DNA from 2 places in the Mycobacterium sp. NPDC050441 genome. Region 2 is predicted to be linked to the other one. Evidence: riboswitches for the same ligand, from Rfam matches in the RefSeq annotation. Region 2 holds a riboswitch; the other holds the start of a gene.
The links. Region 2 has a riboswitch for cobalamin ahead of metE (5-methyltetrahydropteroyltriglutamate--homocysteine S-methyltransferase). Riboswitches for the same ligand answer to the same signal wherever they lie in the genome.

Region 1 (9,669 bases), on a different contig from region 2:
AACGCAGCGGGCCCGATGGTGATGGCCACCGCGGCAGAGAACACCAGCAGGACGAGCCCGGCAGCCCACAACCCACCGAGCCATCCGGTGCGGATACTCACCGCGGCGAGCCGAACCCGAGTTCCCGCAAGCCGCGGGCCACCTTCTCGGCGCCGTCCACGGTGCGGATCGAAGGGTTCAGATCGGCCCCGTTCACCACGATGTAGCGGCGGTGCCGCACCGCCGACAATCCCCGGGTGAGCGGATTGGATTCCAGGAAATCGATTTTGGTTTCCAGGGCGTCACCGTCGATCGTGCGGCGGCTCAGGTCCCCCAGCACCAACACATCCGGGTCGCGATCGGCCACGCTCTCCCAACTCACCTGCGGCCATTCATCGGTGGTGTCGGCGAATACGTTGCGCGCCCCGACGGTCCCGGCGATCACGCCAGGCGATCCGCAGCAACCGGCGAAGTAAGGGGCACGAACATCGGAGAACCAGAACGCCATGTCGACGGCGGAGGGGGCTGCCGCGATCGCGTCCATCCGCCGGCGGAGCTGCGCGATGAGCCGATCGCCACGGTCAGTGACATCGAAGATCGTTGCCAGTTCCCGGATTTCGGTGTAAACGGCATCCATGGTGAATGCGGTGGTGCGCGCGCCGTCACCGTTGACCGACGTCTTGCCCTCGCAATCGCTGGGCGCGAGATAGGTCGGCACGCCCAGTTGTGCGAACTGATCGCGGTCGGCGACGCCGCCTGGCCCCAGGGTGCCGCCGAAGGACGCCGACACAAAATCGGGTTCGGCGTTGAGCACTGTCTCCAGCGACGGCTTGTTGACCGCCAGGCGTGGCACCCGGGCGTTCTCGGCCTCAAGGCCGGAGTGAACCGGATCTGTCCATGTCGCCGTGCCGACCATGCGGTCCGCCAGGCCCAGCGAGAACAGAATCTCGGTCGAGCCCTGGTTCAAGGAGACGGCCCGCTCCGGCGGTGCATCGATCACCACCTGCCTGCCGCAATTCTGCACGGTCAGCGGATATCCGGGCGCCGTCTCAGGAGCCGCTGCCGGGCCGGCGGCCTGGGCACACCCGCCCATCAGCAGCGCGCTCGCCACCCCGACGACAAGCCGGACCCGGCCCTTCACTTGGCCAGCCCGAACGCCCTGAAACCGGCGGCCAGCTTCTCCAGGGCATCGATCTCACGGATTCCGGGGTCGAGTTCGGACCCGGACAATACGACGTAGCGCTTGTCGCGCACCGCGGTCATGTTCCTGGTCACTGGATTCGATTCCAGGAAGCTCACTTTCGCGTCCAGAGCGTCCCCGTCGACGCGCCTTCGATTGAGGTCGGCCAGGACCAGCACGTCGGGGTCGCGGTCGGCCAGTGCCTCCCAACTGACCTCCGGCCAGTCCTCGCCGGTATCGGCGAAGACATTGGTGACGCCGAGTTCAGCGGCGTACAGCCCGGGTGCCGAGCAGCAGCCGGCCAGATACGGCGTCTGTAGCCCCGAGAACCAGAACGCGACAGTGGTATCCGGTTCGGTGATCGACGGGGTGTCCTCCAGCCGCCGAGTGAGCCGGGCGATCAGGTCGCGGCCACGCTCCTGCACATCGAAGATCTGTGCGAGCTCGCGGATCTCCCGGAACAGGGTGTCCAGGGCCAGGGATTCGGTGCGGGTGACGGTCTCGCCCTCGACTGCCGCCCCGGTGCACACCGAGGGTGATTGATACGTCGGGATTCCCAGCTGGGTGAACCGACTACGGTCGGCGACCACCGCGGGCGTGAAGGTGTGAGCGCTGGCCGAGGTGACCAGGTCCGGCTCGGCGGCGAGCACAGTCTCCAGTCCCGGGTCGTTGTCCGCCAGCCTGGGCACCGTGGCGTTGTCGGCCGCAAGCTCGGGAAGCACCGGATCGAACCAGGTCGAGGTGCCGACCATCCGATCGGCGAGACCCAGTGCCAGCATGATTTCGGTCGAGGCCTGGTACAGCGATACCGCTCGCTGCGGGGGCCCGTCGAAAGTGACGTTCACCCCGCAGTTCTCGATGGTGAGTGGATAGCCGGTCGGACCGGTCCCGGCCCCGTCTATCTCCACGGGCGCGGCGGGTTCTGGATGCCCACAGGCCACCGTGACGGACAAGGTAACGGACAAGAGGAACAGCAGTACGGCGGATACACGCACGCCCAAGACTTCCTTCGATGCAGGGCTCGGTCGCGGAGCCGTCGACAGTCATTCCGGCTACAGGTAATCGGACTCGAGGCAGCGCCTCATACCGTTGCGCGTCAGTTCCGGCTTTTCACCGGATTCCCCTGTTGGTCGGCCTCCGCACTGTAACAGCCGCGCCGCGGCGCGATGGCCCGGAATCAGGTGGCCACTACCGCGGCTGACGCCACATCGGCGTCAGCGTGGGCCCGCCGTCGGGCAACACGATCTCCCCGGTGACCTCGAACCCGAAACGCAGGTAGTACGGCACGTTTTCGGGGTTGCTCGATTCCAGATACGCCGGCGCGTGTTCGGCGTCCACCCGGTCCAACCGGGACTGCATCAGCGCGTGACCGAAGCCGCCACCGCGCACGGTGGGATCGCTGCCGATCACCGCCAGATACCAGTGCGGTTCCTCGGGGTGATGCTTCTTCATCAGTGCGGCGATCTGCTGGCCCCGGCCGGCCCGGCGACCGAAGGCCCGAGCGAAGGCGGGCATCATCAGCCATTCCTGCAGCCGCGTGTGCCGCCAGGACCCGGGTGGATCCCACAGCGCCGCCGCCCCGATGACGCCTGCCCGCACCGCCACCTCGCTGCCCCCGCCGGCCAGGAAATGGTGGCGGGTCATGGTGGCGAACATCCGGGCCAGCGCCTGTCTCCGGCGGGCCGCGTCGGGCAGCATCCACACCATCACCGGGTCCTCATGGAACGCCCGCCCCAGAACGACGGCAAGCTGCTTGATGTCAGATCGGTGTGCGGGACGGACGTCGACGGCGGCCACCCGCCCACCATCGCACACGACTGACACCGGTTTCGCGCCAACGACCATCGTCTCGGCGCGATCAGCGACCCTGAGTGATGTAGTCCTGCAGCTGTTGCTGCTCGGCCTCCAGCTCCTCCATCCGGGTCTTGACGATGTCCCCGATGCTGACGATGCCGGCCAGCCTGCCGCGATCGAGGACCGGAATGTGGCGCACCCGGTTCTCGGTCATCAAAGCGCTGAGGTGGTCGACGGTGTCGCGTGGCGTGCAGGTCGCCACCACCGTGGTCATGATCTCCGACACCGGCTGCGCCAACAGGCTGCTGCCACGTTCGTGCAGCTTGCGCACCACATCGCGTTCGGAGACGATGCCGGCCAACCCGTCAGGCCCCATCACGACCATGGCACCGATGTTCAATTCGGTCAGCCCGGCCAGCAGCTCGGTCACCGTCGTCTCCGGCGAAATCGTCACCACCGCCGTGCCCTTGTTTTTCAGCACGTCCGCGATTCGCATCGGCAGCCTCCGATCGTGATCCACCTCACAACCAGGCTAGGTCGGTGTTCGTCAGGAAGAAAGAAGCCACGCCCGATAGGCCATAACGGAGTAGGAATGGGGCCATGATCGAGGTCACGCTGCTCGGCACCGGTAGCCCGATTCCCGATCCGGAGCGGGCCGGGCCGGCAACCCTGGCGCGCGCCGGCGATCAGACGTTTCTGATCGACTGTGGCCGCGGCGTGCTGCAGCGCCTGGCCGCCGCCGGGTCCGCCGCCAACCAGCTCAGCGCGTTGCTGCTCACCCATCTACACAGCGACCACATCGCCGACCTGGGCGACGTGATCATCACCCGCTGGGTCAGCACGTTCACGCCGGACGCTCCGCCCCTGACGATCATCGGTCCCCCGGGCACCGCCGAGGTGGTCGACGCGACACTGCGGGCCTTCGGACACGACATCGGTTACCGCATCGCCCATCATGCGGATCTGACGGCTCCGCCACCGGTGGAGGTACACGAGCACACCGCGGGTGCGGTGTGGGATCACGACGGGGTGCATATCCAGGTCGCGCCCACCGATCACCGGCCGGTGACACCGACCATCGGGTTCCGGATCGAGCATGCCGGAGCGTCGGTGGTGTTGGCCGGGGACACCGTGCCGTGCGAGAGCCTCGATACCTTGGCCGCCGGCGCGGGGGCCCTGGTACACACCGTGATTCGCAAAGACCTCGTGAATCAGCTTCCGATGCAACGGATCCGCGACATCTGCGACTACCACTCGTCGGTGGAAGAGGCGGCCGCCACCGCCGCCCGGGCCGGGGTGGGCATCCTGATCCTGACCCACTACGTGCCGGCCATCGCTGCGGGCACCGAAGACGACTGGCGGGCATTGGCGGCCAGTGCATTCGACCGCCAGATCGAACTCGGCGACGATCTGCACCGCGTCCAGGTTCACCCGGGAGTGTGCGCCAGAGCGCGCAGCTGATCGGCCGCTGCGGCCGCGAAATCCGATGGAATTGACCGGTCGTTGCGTTCACACTGAACCGCACCGAGCGGGAAAGGGGGCGCGATGGCGACGGAGTGGTTCCGGCGGTCCCCAGACGGCGATGCGCTTGAAAACTTGGCCGCCGTTGTGGCGGACGCCGACCGCGGCGGCAGCCTCTACGGCACCATGAAGACCCTGGTGCAGCTTGCCCGCGATCGGGCCGACCCGGACGAGGTCATGCGCGTGTTGTCGACCGTGCGCCCGCGCACCTGGCTGCGGCTGGACATCGAACAGCGGAGGGGGTACGAGTCCTTCTATCCCGGCTATCGGTGGGAACGGATCACCAACGCCGGGTGGTTCAGATCCGATCCCCTTGCCCTGTTGCTCAACGCCTGTTCGGCAGACGGACGGCGCCGACAGCGTGCCGTGAATTCGCGACCGATGGGTAGCGATCAGCGACTGCTTCCGCTGTTGGTGATCCGTACCGCCGACTGGGTGGAACCGGTTCGGGTCGACGCCCGGCGGGCGCTTCCGGCAGCGCTCGCCACCGCGGATGCGGCCGCGTTGATTCGGGCGGCCGGCGTGGCTCTGGCGATGCGGGATTGGTGTCGGGGCGGGCATGCCGTCGAAGCGGTGACCGAGGTGTTGCGCACGCGGTCGGACGGAACGCTCGACTCCGCCCGCATGAGCGACGACCTGCCCGTGCGCCGACTCGCCTACCGTCTGTGGCTGGAGCCGGGCCGTGCCGGCTCGGCTGCGGTCGTCGAGGCGGCCCTGACCGAGCGAGACAACGTCTGCCGGAGCCTGTGCGTCGACGCGGCCGTCCGCGCCTCCGTACGCCACCACGATCGGGACACCCTGGAACATCTGCTCGGCGCCCGCTTCGTGCTGGTGCGTGTCGAGGCGCTTGCCGGACTGGTCCAGATCGGGCACCCGGAGGCAGGGGACGCGTTCCTCGCGGACCGGTCGGCGGCGCTGCGGGCCACCGCCCAGTGGGCAATGCGGCGCGCCGGCCGGGACGCGGCCGAGCGTTACCGGGAATTGCTGTTCTCCGTTGATGACTCACACCTGCGCGGCGTCATCGCCGGGCTCGGTGAGTGCGGCACAGTCGATGACGCGGAGCTGGTCTGCGGTTATCACGGGCATGACCGTCCGCGGGTGCGTGCCGAGGCGGTGCGGGCCGTGCGCCGACTGGGTGGCCCCCTCGACACGATCTCGGGCCTGGTCACCGACCGAGCCCCGATCGTCGTGCGCGCGGTGCTGGCGGCCCTGCGTGGGCAGCCGGACCTGCCACCGACGGATCGGTTGTGGGAATTGCTGCGCACAGACCAACCACCGCACGTCCGGCGCGCCGCGTTCAGCCTGCTGGTCGGCAGGGACACCTGGACCCGGATCGAGGTGGACCTCCGGGGCGTCGTCGACCTCGACGAAACGCTGCGCGCCTATGCCCGTACAGATCTCACCGGATGGCTGGACCGCGAGGCCTCGACGGCGTACCAGATGCCGAGCCCGTCCACCCTCGATCGCCTGGGCCCGCTCATCGATGCCGCAGAGCCGAGTATCGGCGTCCACGACGCCCGCCTCCTGCGCTGGCACCTCGGCCTGTCGGATTAGGCCGCGAGCTGATCTGCCGCGCCCGCAACACAATTGAGGTCGGTCTCGGTCAGCGGTCGACCGCGGGCGATCACCACGACGTGCTGGATCCCTGAGTCGGCCAACGAGTGGCAGCGCTCGACGAGCGCGTCGGAGCCCTCGCCGTCGTGAAGCGCGGTGGTCACCGTGCGGTCGATCTCGTCGGACCGGCGTCCGACATCTGCGCAGTGCAGATCGAGAACGTCGAGCTGTCTTCGGATCGAGGCGCCACCGTCGGGTACGTCGAACAGGTTGCACGCATCGCCATACTGCGCGACCAGCCGCAGTGTGCGTCGCTCCCCGGTACCGCCGATCAGCACGGGAGGATGCGGCGCGGTCACGGGTAGCGGGCTGCCGATCGGCTCCCGCGCGGTCAGATACTCACCGCGGTAACTCGATTGGTCGCCGCGCCACATTTGATCGGCCAACTGCAACAGCTCTGTCATCCGCTCGAACCGTTCCGCAGTGTCCGGTAGGAACAATCCCATCGCGGTCGCCTCGTCCGCGTTGTAACCGGCGCCGAGACCGAGCCACGCCCGGCCATTCGAGAGCACGTCGAGCGTCGTCACCGCCTTGATCAACAGGGCGGGCGCCCGAAAGGTCGCCGCCGTCACCATCGTGCCCAGCCGGATGCGTCGCGTCGCCGCGGCGAGGTAACCGAGCACGGTGTACGCCTCGAGCATCGGCTCGTCAGTCCGGCAGGAAGGATCCGCCTGCATGAGATGGTCGGCCACCCACAGGGTGTCGACAGCGGTGCCATCGAGGAACGTCGCCAGATCGGCGAGTCGCTCGTGAATCGCATCGGGCCACGAGTAGTTCGTGACACTCACGCTGAGCTTCATACGTGCCGCAACTCGGCCCGACGCTTCGGCAGAAGCGCACCGGCGACGATCAGCCAGAGGAAGCCCGTGAACCGGGCGACCGGCAGGATCACTGCCGCTTCGGGCCAGATGAGCACCAGCGTCGCCACCTCGGCCAGCACAGCAATGGCCAGGCCCGTCCAGGCCAGCGCCCGCGGCAACAGTCCGAGGACCAGACTGGGCACCGCGATCCCGGCAAGCAGCAGGCCGAGTGCCACGATGTGCCCGACCCCGCCCGTGAGGAACACCAGGTAGTACAGCGCGCGGATCAGGCCGTCGTCGACGACCACCTCGGGCCGCGACATCGTCCAGCAGATCAGCCCTGCCAGCGCGAGGGCTCCGGAGGCGAGAATCCCGCCCGTCAGTGCGATCGTCGCACCGGGCGCCGTCACGCCGAGTTGCCGCAGACGTGTGCTCGCGGTGGCGGCATAGATCGCCAGCGGTACCGACGCCGCGAACGCGCCCACCGCGCCGGCCTGCACCGCCGCGTGATGATCATGGACATATCGAAGGACGTCTGCGGCCGCACCGTACGGGAGCGGCATCACCCCGCCGAGTGCGACGCCGACGCCCAATCCGACCAGCACCAACGCGAGTGAAACCGCTGCCACCGGGGCCAAGGGCGGTCCGCCTTGTCGGCCGGCAGGTCGCGTGGCCCGAATTCGATCTTCTGTTGAATCATTCATGACTTGAACGATATGCCCGTATCCGCCCGGCGGCAACTGCCTGAATATTTTCAGTCGTGAACCATTTGTTGCTGATACGGTTTCGGCATGGAACCTGGCCCGTCGGACTCCGTGGCATTCCTTCTGGCACAACTCGGCCACCGGGCGGCAACACTGTTCGCCGAACAGATGGCGACCCTCGAGCTCACGCCGCCGCACGCCGGCATCCTGCGCGCCATCGGCGGGCAGCCGGGACTAAGCCAGCAGTCCCTGAGCACCCAGCTGAGCCTGTTACCGAGCCGGGTGGTGAGCTACGTCGACGACCTCGAGGACCGCGGCTACGTCGAACGACGCCGCAATCCCGACGACCGCCGGCTGCACGCGCTGTTTCTCAGCACCGCAGGAAAGAAGACGCTGCGCCGCATCGGAGAGCTGGCGCGCCGACACGACGAGCGCATGACCGCGGGCCTCGATGCGGCACAACGAGAGAACCTCCGCGAGCTGCTGCAGACGCTGGCCGATCAACATGAGCTGACCCCGCACGTGCACCCCGGCTTCCGCAACCTGGGCCGCGCGGGTGCGGGCCCGGTCAAGCCAGCCGGGTGACCTCCACGACCACGTCGAGATCCGTCGACCCCTCACCCGAATAGATTCCCTTGAGCGGGGCCACATCCGAGTAGTCCCGCCCCACGCCGACACTGACGTACTGCTCATTGATCTCGCTGTCGTTGGTCGGGTCGTAGTGCCACCAACCTCCGGTCCACGCCTGAATCCAGGCGTGACTCTGACCGTCGATGGTGTCCCCCACCACCGCGTCCTGCGCCGGATGCAGATAGCCCGACACGTACCGCGCCGGAATCCCCATGGACCGCAACACGATCAACGACAGGTGGGCGAAGTCCTGACACACGCCTTTGCCCTCACGCAAAGCATCCAGGCCCGAGGAGTGCACCCCGGTGGTACCGGGCACGTAGTCGAGTTCACTGCGCACCCACTGCGCCACCGCGCCGACCGCCTCGAACGGGTCGTGATCCTTGGCGATTCGCTGTCCCACGCGCGTGATCCGCTTGCTGTGCGGTGTGTAGTGGGTCGGGCTGAGCACCTCGTCGAACCGGTCGATCACGGCCTCGGTGTCCAGATCGTCCCACCCGGCGAGCTCCTCGGGTTTCTCCGCGACCTCGGTCTCGACCACCGAGGATCCCGAGACCTCCAACTCGGTGTGCGGAGCATGCAGATCGAAGGCTGTCACCGCCGTACCCCAGTAGTCGACATACCGATAGGACCTGGTCGCCGGGATGGTCTCGACCCGGTTCAGGATCACGTTCTGACGCGAATCCGACCGCGGGGTCAATCGGGCCTCGTTGTAGGACGCCGTCACCGCCGACCGGTAGGCATATCCGGTCGAATGCACCACGCGTAACCGCCACATCTAGACCTCGCCCTCCTCGATCACAACCACATCCTCATGTCCGGCGTCGGTCCAGGCCACCCACGGCGCCGAGTGGAAGTACTGCAGCGCCAACGCTTCTCCGACATCGCGGCAGGTCTTCTGCAACGCGGCCAGCCGAGCATCCAGGGATTCCAGCAGTGCGCCCGGCTGCAGGAACTCGAGCTCACTGCGCGCCCGGCCCAAGAGCCGCTGCGCCTCGGCGGTGGCCCCCAGCCGGCTGTGCGGCCGATTGAGCAACTCGTCGAGACTGTGTTCGGCCAACCGCAGTGAATAGAAGATCGACCTGGGAAACAGCCGGTCCAACAACATGAACTCGACCACGCGACCGGCGTCGAGCACCCCGCGGTAGGTACGCAGGTACGTATCGTGGGCACCGGCAGAGCGCAGCAACGTGACCCAGGCCGGCGACGACCCACTGTCCCCGACCCGCGACAGCAGCAGCCGCACCGTCATGTCGACCCGCTCGATCGCGCGGCCCAACAACATGAACCGGTAGCCGTCGTCGCGGCTCAACGTCGAATCGGCCAGACCCGCGAACATCGCCGCGCGCCCCTCGACATAGGACAGGAACTCATGCGGGCCCAGGCGTTTGGCCGCGCGCTCCCGTTCGGCGAGCGCGTTGTAGGTGGTGTTGAGGCACTCCCAGAT
Region 2 (9,669 bases):
CAATACCCCAACATGTTCGCCGGGGACTTGATCCACGACACGCCCGAGGAAGCCGAACCGGAGCCGGACTGTGTGGGCGGACCGCTGCCGTCGTCATCCAGGTGAACTTCCACGCCGGGATACGGCCGGCCCACCGCGCCCGCCGCAATTCTGGCGATCGACCCGTCATCGGTGGGGAGGCACAGTGCGGTACAACCGGTTTCGCTGAGACCGTAGACCTGCGCGGTACGAACGCCCGCCGCCTCTACAAAGCTGACGTCAGAAGCAATCGCGCGGGATCCGCCATAACCCACCATGCGAAGTGACGGCGGGACCGGCGCACCGGAGGACCGCAGTTCGGACACCAAGCGCGTCAGCAGCGTGGGAACCAGACACGTTGTCGCAACGCCATTCGCGGTGAGGATCTCGCCGATGGATGACGCGTGGTCGCCGCCGGTGATGCACAACCCGCCCTGCATCAGGCAATTGAGGATCCACCAGAGCCCACCGATGTGCGTCGCGGGCAACGGCGAGTAGGTGGTTTCGCCGACGACCCAGTCAACCCAGGTCAATCGCTCTCGCTGCAGGGTATCGGCGATCGAATAGAAGGTCCGATTCGGCAGCAGAACGGCTTTCGGTGCACCGGTCGTGCCGCTGGTGAAGATCATCGCCAGCGGATGATCGGCTCCCAGATCGGGAAAGCCGGATACCGGCTCTGGAACCGGAGCGGCGCAGTCCGTTCCCACGGGGATGTGGACAGCCCAGACGGGTATCGAACGGAGTCCCTCTGAGAGCTCGGTGGGTTGTAGCCGGCACCCGGGACCGATCAGAATCGCGCTGGGGGTGGTGATCTCGCCGAAGCGGTCGATGGTGGCCGGAGGCAGGCGGCCGTCGACCATGACCGCGATGGCGCCCACTGCCGCACAGGCCAACACGGACAAATAGGTCTCGGGCCCGTTGTCCGAGACGACGAACACCCGAGACCCGGTCGAGATGCCATGAGAAGCGAGATCGCCTGCCACTCTTTTCACTTCGGCCATGAGGTCTCGGTAGCGGATCACGCTGCCGCCGTCGCAGCGGCGCAGGGCGATCGCGTCCGGACGCTGCCTCGCCCTCTCGACGATGCGTTCCAGCACCGTGGCTGGTGGGTGTGCCATAGCTGTGTAACTGCTCTCGTAGACGGATCAGGGAATGTTGAGTGCCGCCAGTTCGACTTCGCCGGATGCAGCCCCGCCGTCCTCATCCCAGAATTCGACCGTGCAGGGGATCTTGAGATAGCGAATCGTTCGGTCGACGACCTCGAAGTCCTTGCACAGCAACCGCGCCGAGAATCCATGAGACTTGATCGGACGCTTGAAACGTGATGCCGTGGTCTTGATCAACATGCTGGGCAGCTGATAGTTGAAGTAGTCCTCGATCGACCATCCCCGGAATTCGGGTATCACCTCGTTGAGGATGGCGGGCGCGAACGCGCTGTAGGCGAGTTGGTTGAAGCACAGGACCCATTCCGCAGCATTGAAGTGGCCGGTGTCGCGGATGTATGCCGGCTCCTTGATGCTGAAGTTCCCGATGGCGAACACCGAGTTCTCGGTGGCTTCGTACTCCGCGTCGAGAAGATAGCGGCACCCCTTGTACGAATAGGGTTCCAGGACCTTGACCAGCAGATCCTCGGGGATCGGTGCCATGTGCGCGATGCTGTCCCCACTGCTGGCCAGAGGCAGTGTCTCAACGGTGCTCATGCTCATACTCCATATCCCGGTGTGGTGAGGCCGTCCAGCATGGTCAGCCGATGAGTCGTCAAAGTGCCCGGCGTGGTGCCGTGTTTCGCCCGGTGCATCAGAACCCGGTTGTCCCACAACACAACATCGCCGACTTCGTAGTGTTGGGTGTGAATGAAGGGCGAGGCGAAATCTGGATCGAGTTGTCCGGTGGCACTCATCAGTTCCTGCAGCACGGCGGGCTCCAGGAGATGTCCGTGCCGGTCCTCGATTTTCGTGGTGCCCGATGCGCAGATGTAGAGGATCTCCTGCCCGGTCTTCGGGTGCCTTATCACCGTCGGCCAGGTGATCGGCGGCGTGGTCCTGGAGAACTCGTCCCAGACCTCGCCGATCGGTTTGTACACGTCATGTGGGCGAATCTTGATGTGGCGCCGGGGATCATGGGTGGCGAAAGTTCCGCGGACCGGGTCGCGTACGGCGTCCGGTAGGGACTCCCAGACCTTGTTGAGGTCGATGAAGTAGGTTCCCCGATCAGTCCCCGGCACCGCCAGCGGCACCACCATGGAGAATGCGAACGGTTCCGGCATGAACATGTAGTCGATGTGCCAGAATGCGCCGGTCCTGGGCACGCCGTGACCTTGCTCCGTCGAGGAGACGAAGATCTCGGGATGGTCGTGGTGGTGATAGATCGGCTCGTAGTACGTGACGACGTCACCCACGATGCGGCCCAATTCGAGAAACTCCGCTGGAGTCGGATGGACATCTTTCAGGATCACCAGCTTGTTCTGGTACACGATCTCGCGGATCTCGTCCCTCATGACGCCGTCGAGGTTCCTGGGATCGATTCCCGTGACTTGCGTCCCGAGCCCCTCCCCTTTCACATTCAGCGTCATCTCTTCTCCTCGTTCGGCGCTGTTCTGCGTCGCGCTGATGTTGCGACTGTCGGATTGGTCGAGCCAAACCGGTTGAAAGTTCCCGCTATTCGCGATTCTTCTGTGAGTTTCCCGCCCAAGTGCTGGGAAGCACGGGGACGGATTGTCCGGCGCCGTCGGACATTTGCCGAACCAACCCGGCCGCAGGTGCACTGGTGGTGACCGGGGCGGCTCCGGAGAACCCGAGTACGGACGCCCCCGTCCTACTGGATGACGGTGACGCGGGTCGGCCAAGATCGTGGCCTTCCGCCGGGCCGTCCACCGCATCCGTGGCGTCCAGGAATTCATAGCGGTAACTACGTGCGCGGTCTCGGTTGCGCCCCGTCTGTTTTCGCCGGTTGCGGGCCACGGCCGCCGCTCTGGCCGCGGCTACGGTGGTGAGGACGTCCGCCATTCGGTCAGGTGAATTCGCGCCGGTCCTGGGTCCTGCGGTCACTGCGGGCGGATCCAAACCGGGCACGGCGTAGCCGACAGTAGATGGGCCTGCCGCACCGCCCGTGGTGCCCGGACTGCTCGGGGTGGGCGCACCAGACCCCGTACCGGTCTGCGGAACTGCTGTCGAGGCTGCGGACGGGGGCAATGGCACGCCGACCTCGACTGACCGGCCTGCGCGGTGCCCGGTGTCGACGTCGGTGGGCCCCGGCATCAGCCCGGGCGCCGGGACCTTGTCCTGCAGCAGCGCCAGCGCGCCCAGGGCGCTTAGGGCACTGAGCGCCGGCGCGAAGAACGGTAGGAGCAGCAGCGAATACGACGCGTAGTAGGGATACCAGAGCATGTCGTAGAGGACCAGTGCTATGGCGGCGAGTATGGCGGCCTCGGCCGGATTGAACCCCAATTGCCCGAAGAATTGTTGAAAGGTCTCGAGGAGCTGTTGGGGATTGCCGGCTCCGGAAATGAGATCCGAGATCAGTTTCCAGACGTCGTCCAGCGGCTTCTCCCCTGACGTTGAGCCGGACGTATTCTGCTGCTCGCTCCGTGCTTCACCTCCCGGCGCGAGGATCGACGGGGCCGGCCGGGTCGAGGGAACCGCCGAGTACGCGCTCGTCGCCACCGCTTCGTAGGTGGCCATCGATTCGGCCGCCTGCAGCCACATCCGCACGTAATCGGCTTCGTTGAGCGCGATCGGGATGGTGTTGATGCCGAAGAAGTTCGTGGCCAAGAGCACGCCGCGGGTGACGTGGTTGGTGGCGAGTTCCACCAGGGTGGGCATGGTCACCAACGCGGTGCTGTAAGCGGCGGCAGCGGTCTGATGCTGCGCCGCGGTGACGGCACTGTCGGCCGAGGCCTGTTCCAGCCACGCCAGGTAAGGGCCGTGGGCAGCCACATACTGTGCGGCACTGGGCCCTTCCCAGCTACCGCCCTGAACTTCGGCCAGGATCTGCGTGAGCTCGGCGGCCGCAGCACTGTATTGCGCGCTCAAGCCCTGCCACTGGGCAGCTGCCGCGATCAGGGATCCGGGACCCGGCCCGGCAGTCAACAGAGCCGAATGCACCTCTGGAGGCACCGCGAACCACAGCGGTGCGGTCACGTCATCACCTCCTCGCATGAGCGTTGATTGCGACCACACCGCCGGTACGCGTTGCCTCGTAATTGAGCTAGTCGGGCACGAGCACCAGAAAGTTCCCGGGATTTCCGTGATGATCTTTCAACCGGGGCAATGGTTCTCGACGACGCAACACCTGTGCCTCTGCTTGTGCGCCGCCGGGGTACGGTCGGCGCATGCCAGTCATCGACGCTCGTCATCTGACGGCGATATCAGAAACCGCGCTACTGACTCTGCATCAGAGAGCGACCGAGGCTGCCCGGTCCGACGGCATCATCGAGGACCCGCTGGCGATCACGCTGCGCGATGGCCTCGGGTACGACTATCAGCATTTCGGCCGTACCCACCAAGCCACCGCACTGCGGGCCCTGGCATTCGACAACGCTTCTCGGCGGTACCTCCGGGCGCACCCACGTGCCACCGTGGTCGCGCTCGCCGAGGGGCTGCAGACCAGCTTCTGGCGTCTCGACAACGGCGAGATGAATTGGCTTTCAGTGGATCTGGATCCGATCATCGGGCTGCGTCAGGAATTGCTACCGTCCTCGGACAGACTCCGCTACCTGGCGCAGTCCGCCCTCGACTACTCCTGGATGGACCAGGTCGACACTGCCAACGGTGTGCTCATCACTGCCGAGGGCTTGTTCCAATATCTGGAGCACGACGCGGTGTTCGACCTCATTGCCGTCTGTGCCGCCAGATTCCCCGGGGGACATCTGATCTTCGACAGCGTCCCGCGGTTTCTGAGCTGGTACTCGCAACGGCGCGGCATCAGACTCAGCAAGGAGTACACCGCGCCGCCGATGCCCTTCTCATTCACCGCCGACCGCTACGGCGAGCTGCGTGCGATCCCCGGCGTTCGCGCGGCCCATGAACTTGAGATGCCTGCGGGCCGGGGCAAGGTCCTGTCGCGTGCTGCGGCGGTCGTCTACCGATCACGGTCGCTGGAACGCTTCCGGGCACCGACCAACGTCGTCGAGTTCGGTTGATGCACCGGAGATGCTGAGCCGCAACAAGCGTGGGCCTTGTGCACGGCAATCGACCCGATTGCGTGCACAAGGCCCACGCTCGGCGACCTGAATGACGCTATCCCGCGCGCACTTCCGCGGCAGCGCCGACCAGATGCCTGAGCGCCTCGGCCACCTCACCTGTGGTTCGGGTCTTCAGTCCGCAGTCTGGATTGACCCAGAGACGTTCGGCGGGAACCGCTTTGAGAGCCTCACGCAGTGACCTCACGATCTCCTCCACGCCGGGCACCCGCGGTGAGTGGATGTCGTAGACACCCGGGCCGACACTGTTGGAGAACCCGGCGGCATTGAGATCACCGAGCACCTCCATGTGTGAACGGGCCGCCTCGATGGAGGTCACGTCGGCGTCCAGGTCAGCGATCGCCCCGATCACCTCACCGAACTCCGAGTAGCACAGGTGGGTGTGGATCTGTGTGGAGTCGGCGACGCCGGAGGTGGACAGCCGGAACGCATCGACGGCCCAGCGTAGGTACGCCGCCTTGTCATTGGTGCGCAGCGGTAGCAGTTCGCGCAACGCGGGCTCGTCCACCTGGATGATCGCGATGCCTGCTGACTGCAGGTCCACAGTTTCGTCCCGGATGGCCAGGGCAACCTGAAAAGCGGTATCGGCCAATGGCTGATCGTCCCGGACGAAAGACCAGGCCAAGATGGTGACCGGGCCGGTGAGCATGCCCTTGACCGGTTTGTCGGTCAGCGACTGGGCATAGGTGATCCACTCAACGGTCATCGGCTTGGGCCGCGCCACGTCCCCGTAGAGGATCGGCGGGCGCACGCAGCGGCTGCCGTAGGACTGCACCCAGCCGTTCTGCGTGGCGAAGAACCCGTCAAGTTGTTCGGCGAAATACTGCACCATGTCGTTGCGCTCGGGCTCACCGTGTACCAGCACATCGAGGCCGAGTTGCTCCTGCAAGGCGATGACATCGGCGATCTCCGACTTCATCCGGCCCTCGTATTCGGGGGCATCGATCTTGCCGGACCGAAGATCGGCACGGGCAACGCGGATGGCCGCGGTCTGCGGGTAGGACCCGATCGTGGTGGTGGGCAGAGTCGGCAGACTCAGCCGGTCCTGCTGTGCGCTGCGACGCTCATCGGCCGGTCCACGTGTGGAACCCGAGGCGACGAGGGACGAGATCCGCGCCCTGACTCGGCCGTTGTTGAGCCGTGGATCGGACTTGCGGGACGCGATGGCAGCGTTGGATGCCGTCATCTCGGCCGAGATCGCGTCCCGTCCCTCCCTGAGGCCGCGCGCCAAGACCACCACCTCATCAACCTTCTCGGACCCGAAGGCCAGCCAACTGCGCAGCGCCGCATCGATATCCGGCTCGGCATCAAGGGTGTACGGCACATGCAGCGTCGAGCACGACGTCGAAACCGCTACCGCCGCCGCGGACGCCGGCAGCGTGGTCAAAGTGCGCAGAGCGCGCTCCAGATCGGTGCGCCAGATATTGCGTCCGTCGACCACCCCCGCCACCAGGAGCTTTTCCCTCAGCTCCGGCACAGCTGCCAGGGCAGTGGCAGAGCCGGCCACCAAATCGATACCGATGGCCTCGACCGGCGTGCGGGCCAGGGCGGGCAGTGTGTCGGTCAGCTCACCGAAGTAGGTCGCGACGAAGACCGAAGGCCGCTTGCCCACAGCACCGAGCCGCGAGTACGTCCGCTCGGCGAGTTCGGCAGCGTTGTCCAGGATGTCGGTCACCAACACCGGCTCATCGAACTGGACCCACTCGACTCCCTCGTCGACCAGCAGGCCCAACAATTCGGCGTAGACCTCGACGAGTTCCTCCAACCGGGAGATAGGTGTGTCCGCGCCGTCGACAGCTTTCGACAGCGCCAGGAAGGTGAGGGGCCCGACAATCACCGGCCGTACCGGAATCTCCTGTACCCGAGCCTCTTCCAGCTCCCCCAGCACCTTCGTCGGGCAGAGCGAGAACGACGTGTCGGGCCCCAGTTCCGGCACCAGGTAGTGGTAATTGGTGTCGAACCATTTGGTCATTTCCAACGGGGCGATGTCGTCGTTCCCGCGGGCTGCGGCGAAGTAGCGGTCGAGATCATCGGCGATACCGTGGGCTCGGGTCGGCAGGGCACCGACCAGAACTGCGGTGTCGAGCACCTGGTCGTAATAGGAGAACGTGTTGACCGGGACCGAGTCCAGCCCGGCCGCGACCAGCGACGCCCACGTGTCGCGGCGCAGGGTGGCAGCGACGGACTCGAGTTCATCGCGATCAATCCGTCCCGCCCAGTACTTCTCGACGGCGCGCTTGAGTTCGCGTTGGGGACCTATTCGGGGCGACCCGAGAATGGTGGCGACGAAGGGTGTTGCGGTTGTGCTCATGACGACGTCCTTCAACGTGCGAGGGATGGCCATCGCCTGGAGACGCCGAACCGAACACAGCCACCCACCATGAGTGAACCGCTTTCGGCCACTGCCCATTCCGCGAGGCGATGAACCACCGGACGCGGCGCGCCCGGTACGGCTGGCAGGTCTTCGGACTCACAGGCGCGCACGCAAACCGTGCTCCTACTGGCCGTCGCTTCCCAGCCGCAGATTCCTGCGGGCCAGTGCTGATGACGGCGGTCGTTCCTGCATACCGCTGCGGGACAGTCCCGGATTCTCACCGGGTTCCCTCTCACGTCGCATCTCAATCAGCCTGCGGCGTTCGATGTCGGCGCCGCATCTACCCCCGGCACCGACAAACCAACTGCGCGGCTCAGACTACCCGGTGGTGAGCACCACCTACCGGGGCATCGCGGCTTTGATCTTGTCCACCACATCGGCGGCCTGGGTCACCGAGGATCCCGCCGGCTTACACGCCTGGATGTCCATGACCAGGTTGGCGGCCACGGCCAGCGCACGCTGGCAGTCGCGGGTCTGATCCCCGTCGACGCGGGTAAACGGCAGGGTGAGCTCGGAATCCGTCCTCGTGAGATCGCCGCTCGTCCACTTGGGCAGGCGTTCACCGTTGAGGGTGATGTTCACGTGGTGGTTGGTGCACTTGGACCAGCGATCGGCCGACTGATTCAGGAAGTCGGTGGCGTCCTGCGCTGACGGGAAGATCACCACCGACTGCACCAGCAGGTTGTCCCAGTTGTCATTGTCCGGGCCCCTGAGCAGGACCTGGCGCATGGCGGCCCAGTGATCCCCGTAGATGGCGGACTCGTTGACCTGCCAGGCGCCCAGGCAATTCAGGTTGGGCAGCAGGTTGCGGTGGTCGCTCATCTCGGTGACCGGTGGGTGCGCCGTCATCCCGTCGGTCCCCATCAGGGTGTTGACCTCCTCGGCGCTGAGCAACAACCCCTCGAGTGCCGACTTGGGCACGTCCTTCGGCGGACCCTGGGCCTTGTCACCGTTTCCAGTACAACTGGTTGCCACTAGCACGAGCGCGACCAACGAGATCACAAGCCGGACCACGGTAATCCTTTACTGAAGGCACGGTGCACCGCGCATCGGGTAGGTGAGTGTTCGAAGATGGCGGATTCCGGCCCGAGCCGCGATTACCCGATCATTCCAACATGATTGAGTTCTCCGTCAGGCGTGGGTGCCGGCGGCGGCGCAGGCCATCTGCGCGTTGTTGGCGTCGGTGTTGAGCTGGGTGGCCGAGTCATTGAGTGATTGACCGCCGGTCCGCAGCCCCATCTTCAGCAGCAGCTTCGTGGCACCGAAAGACCATGACCGCATCGGGTTGGCAATGTCGGGCGAGAGCCCCGGTGTGCCGGCGGCATTCATCGCCGACGCAGCAGCTTCGCGCAGCGCCGTCCGGCCACTCGTGTTCGTGGTGCTGATTGTCGGATCCCCATAGTCGGGGCGCTCCACACCTTCGATGGAATCCGCGAAATCGCCGTAGAAGGTCGATGCCGAATCGAGAGCGTCGGCGAACGTCGAGCACGCCGTAACCGCCGGCACGCCAGCGTCATCCGTGCTCGCAACCGGCACCGGCACCGGACCTGCCACCGGCGCACCCGGTGTCACCGGAGGCAACTCGGGCACCCCGGGCGCCGCCGGCCCCGGAGCCCCGGCCTCATCACCGGGTTCGGCGAGTGCCGTGGGCATGGCACCGAACCCAATGCTGAAGGCAATGAGCAGCGATGCAATCCCTCGCTCGTACACCTGAGACGACCTCAACGATTCCTCCGTCAGTCGGATAGCAGTTCGGCGGCAAGCGCCACAGTTGACGTCCGCGCCTCATCGACGCATCTGCCGTCCCCCCGGATCACCTCACGGTCGGGGGTTCACATGTCCAAAAGGTGAACACCCGGCCAACCCGTTCCCCCTAACGGTCGTCCATTGTGTGCCGGCCGGAGTTTTCCCTTCCTCATAATTGGAATGCATTGCCGCGCACCCCATTACCAGGAACCTCACAGGTTCGAAAAATCCAGCTGGATGGGAACGCGGCGGCAGTTGTTGGGGCGCTGTTCACCGTTTCGAAACGCGACCGGTTAATGATTCGTCGCGACAAGAGACCTTGGATCCCTTG

Region 1: linked by a shared signal. The riboswitch ahead of AB0I14_RS18110 (ABC transporter substrate-binding protein) and the one ahead of metE (5-methyltetrahydropteroyltriglutamate--homocysteine S-methyltransferase) in region 2 are both predicted to bind cobalamin.

Annotation. Positions count from the first base shown of each region.
Region 1 is NZ_JBFAJS010000005.1:524,726-534,394, forward strand. Features, by position in the region: gene AB0I14_RS18100 (iron chelate uptake ABC transporter family permease subunit) at 1-101, opposite strand, end outside; gene AB0I14_RS18105 (ABC transporter substrate-binding protein) at 98-1,072, opposite strand; gene AB0I14_RS18110 (ABC transporter substrate-binding protein) at 1,117-2,154, opposite strand; cobalamin riboswitch at 2,195-2,327, opposite strand; gene AB0I14_RS18115 (GNAT family N-acetyltransferase) at 2,348-2,956, opposite strand; gene AB0I14_RS18120 (CBS domain-containing protein) at 3,018-3,449, opposite strand; gene AB0I14_RS18125 (ribonuclease Z) at 3,554-4,414, shown strand; gene AB0I14_RS18130 (HEAT repeat domain-containing protein) at 4,499-6,028, shown strand; gene AB0I14_RS18135 (TIGR03560 family F420-dependent LLM class oxidoreductase) at 6,025-6,876, opposite strand; gene AB0I14_RS18140 (hypothetical protein) at 6,885-7,592, opposite strand; gene AB0I14_RS18145 (MarR family winged helix-turn-helix transcriptional regulator) at 7,680-8,177, shown strand; gene AB0I14_RS18150 (transglutaminase family protein) at 8,161-9,000, opposite strand; gene AB0I14_RS18155 (alpha-E domain-containing protein) at 9,001-9,669, opposite strand, start outside.
Region 2 is NZ_JBFAJS010000014.1:85,297-94,965, forward strand. Features, by position in the region: gene fadD10 (fatty acid--CoA ligase FadD10) at 1-1,136, opposite strand, end outside; gene AB0I14_RS30370 (FcoT family thioesterase) at 1,164-1,718, opposite strand; gene AB0I14_RS30375 (TauD/TfdA family dioxygenase) at 1,721-2,590, opposite strand; gene AB0I14_RS30380 (PPE domain-containing protein) at 2,676-4,157, opposite strand; gene AB0I14_RS30385 (class I SAM-dependent methyltransferase) at 4,349-5,158, shown strand; gene metE (5-methyltetrahydropteroyltriglutamate--homocysteine S-methyltransferase) at 5,256-7,529, opposite strand; cobalamin riboswitch at 7,656-7,864, opposite strand; gene AB0I14_RS30395 (sensor domain-containing protein) at 7,932-8,606, opposite strand; gene AB0I14_RS30400 (hypothetical protein) at 8,724-9,245, opposite strand.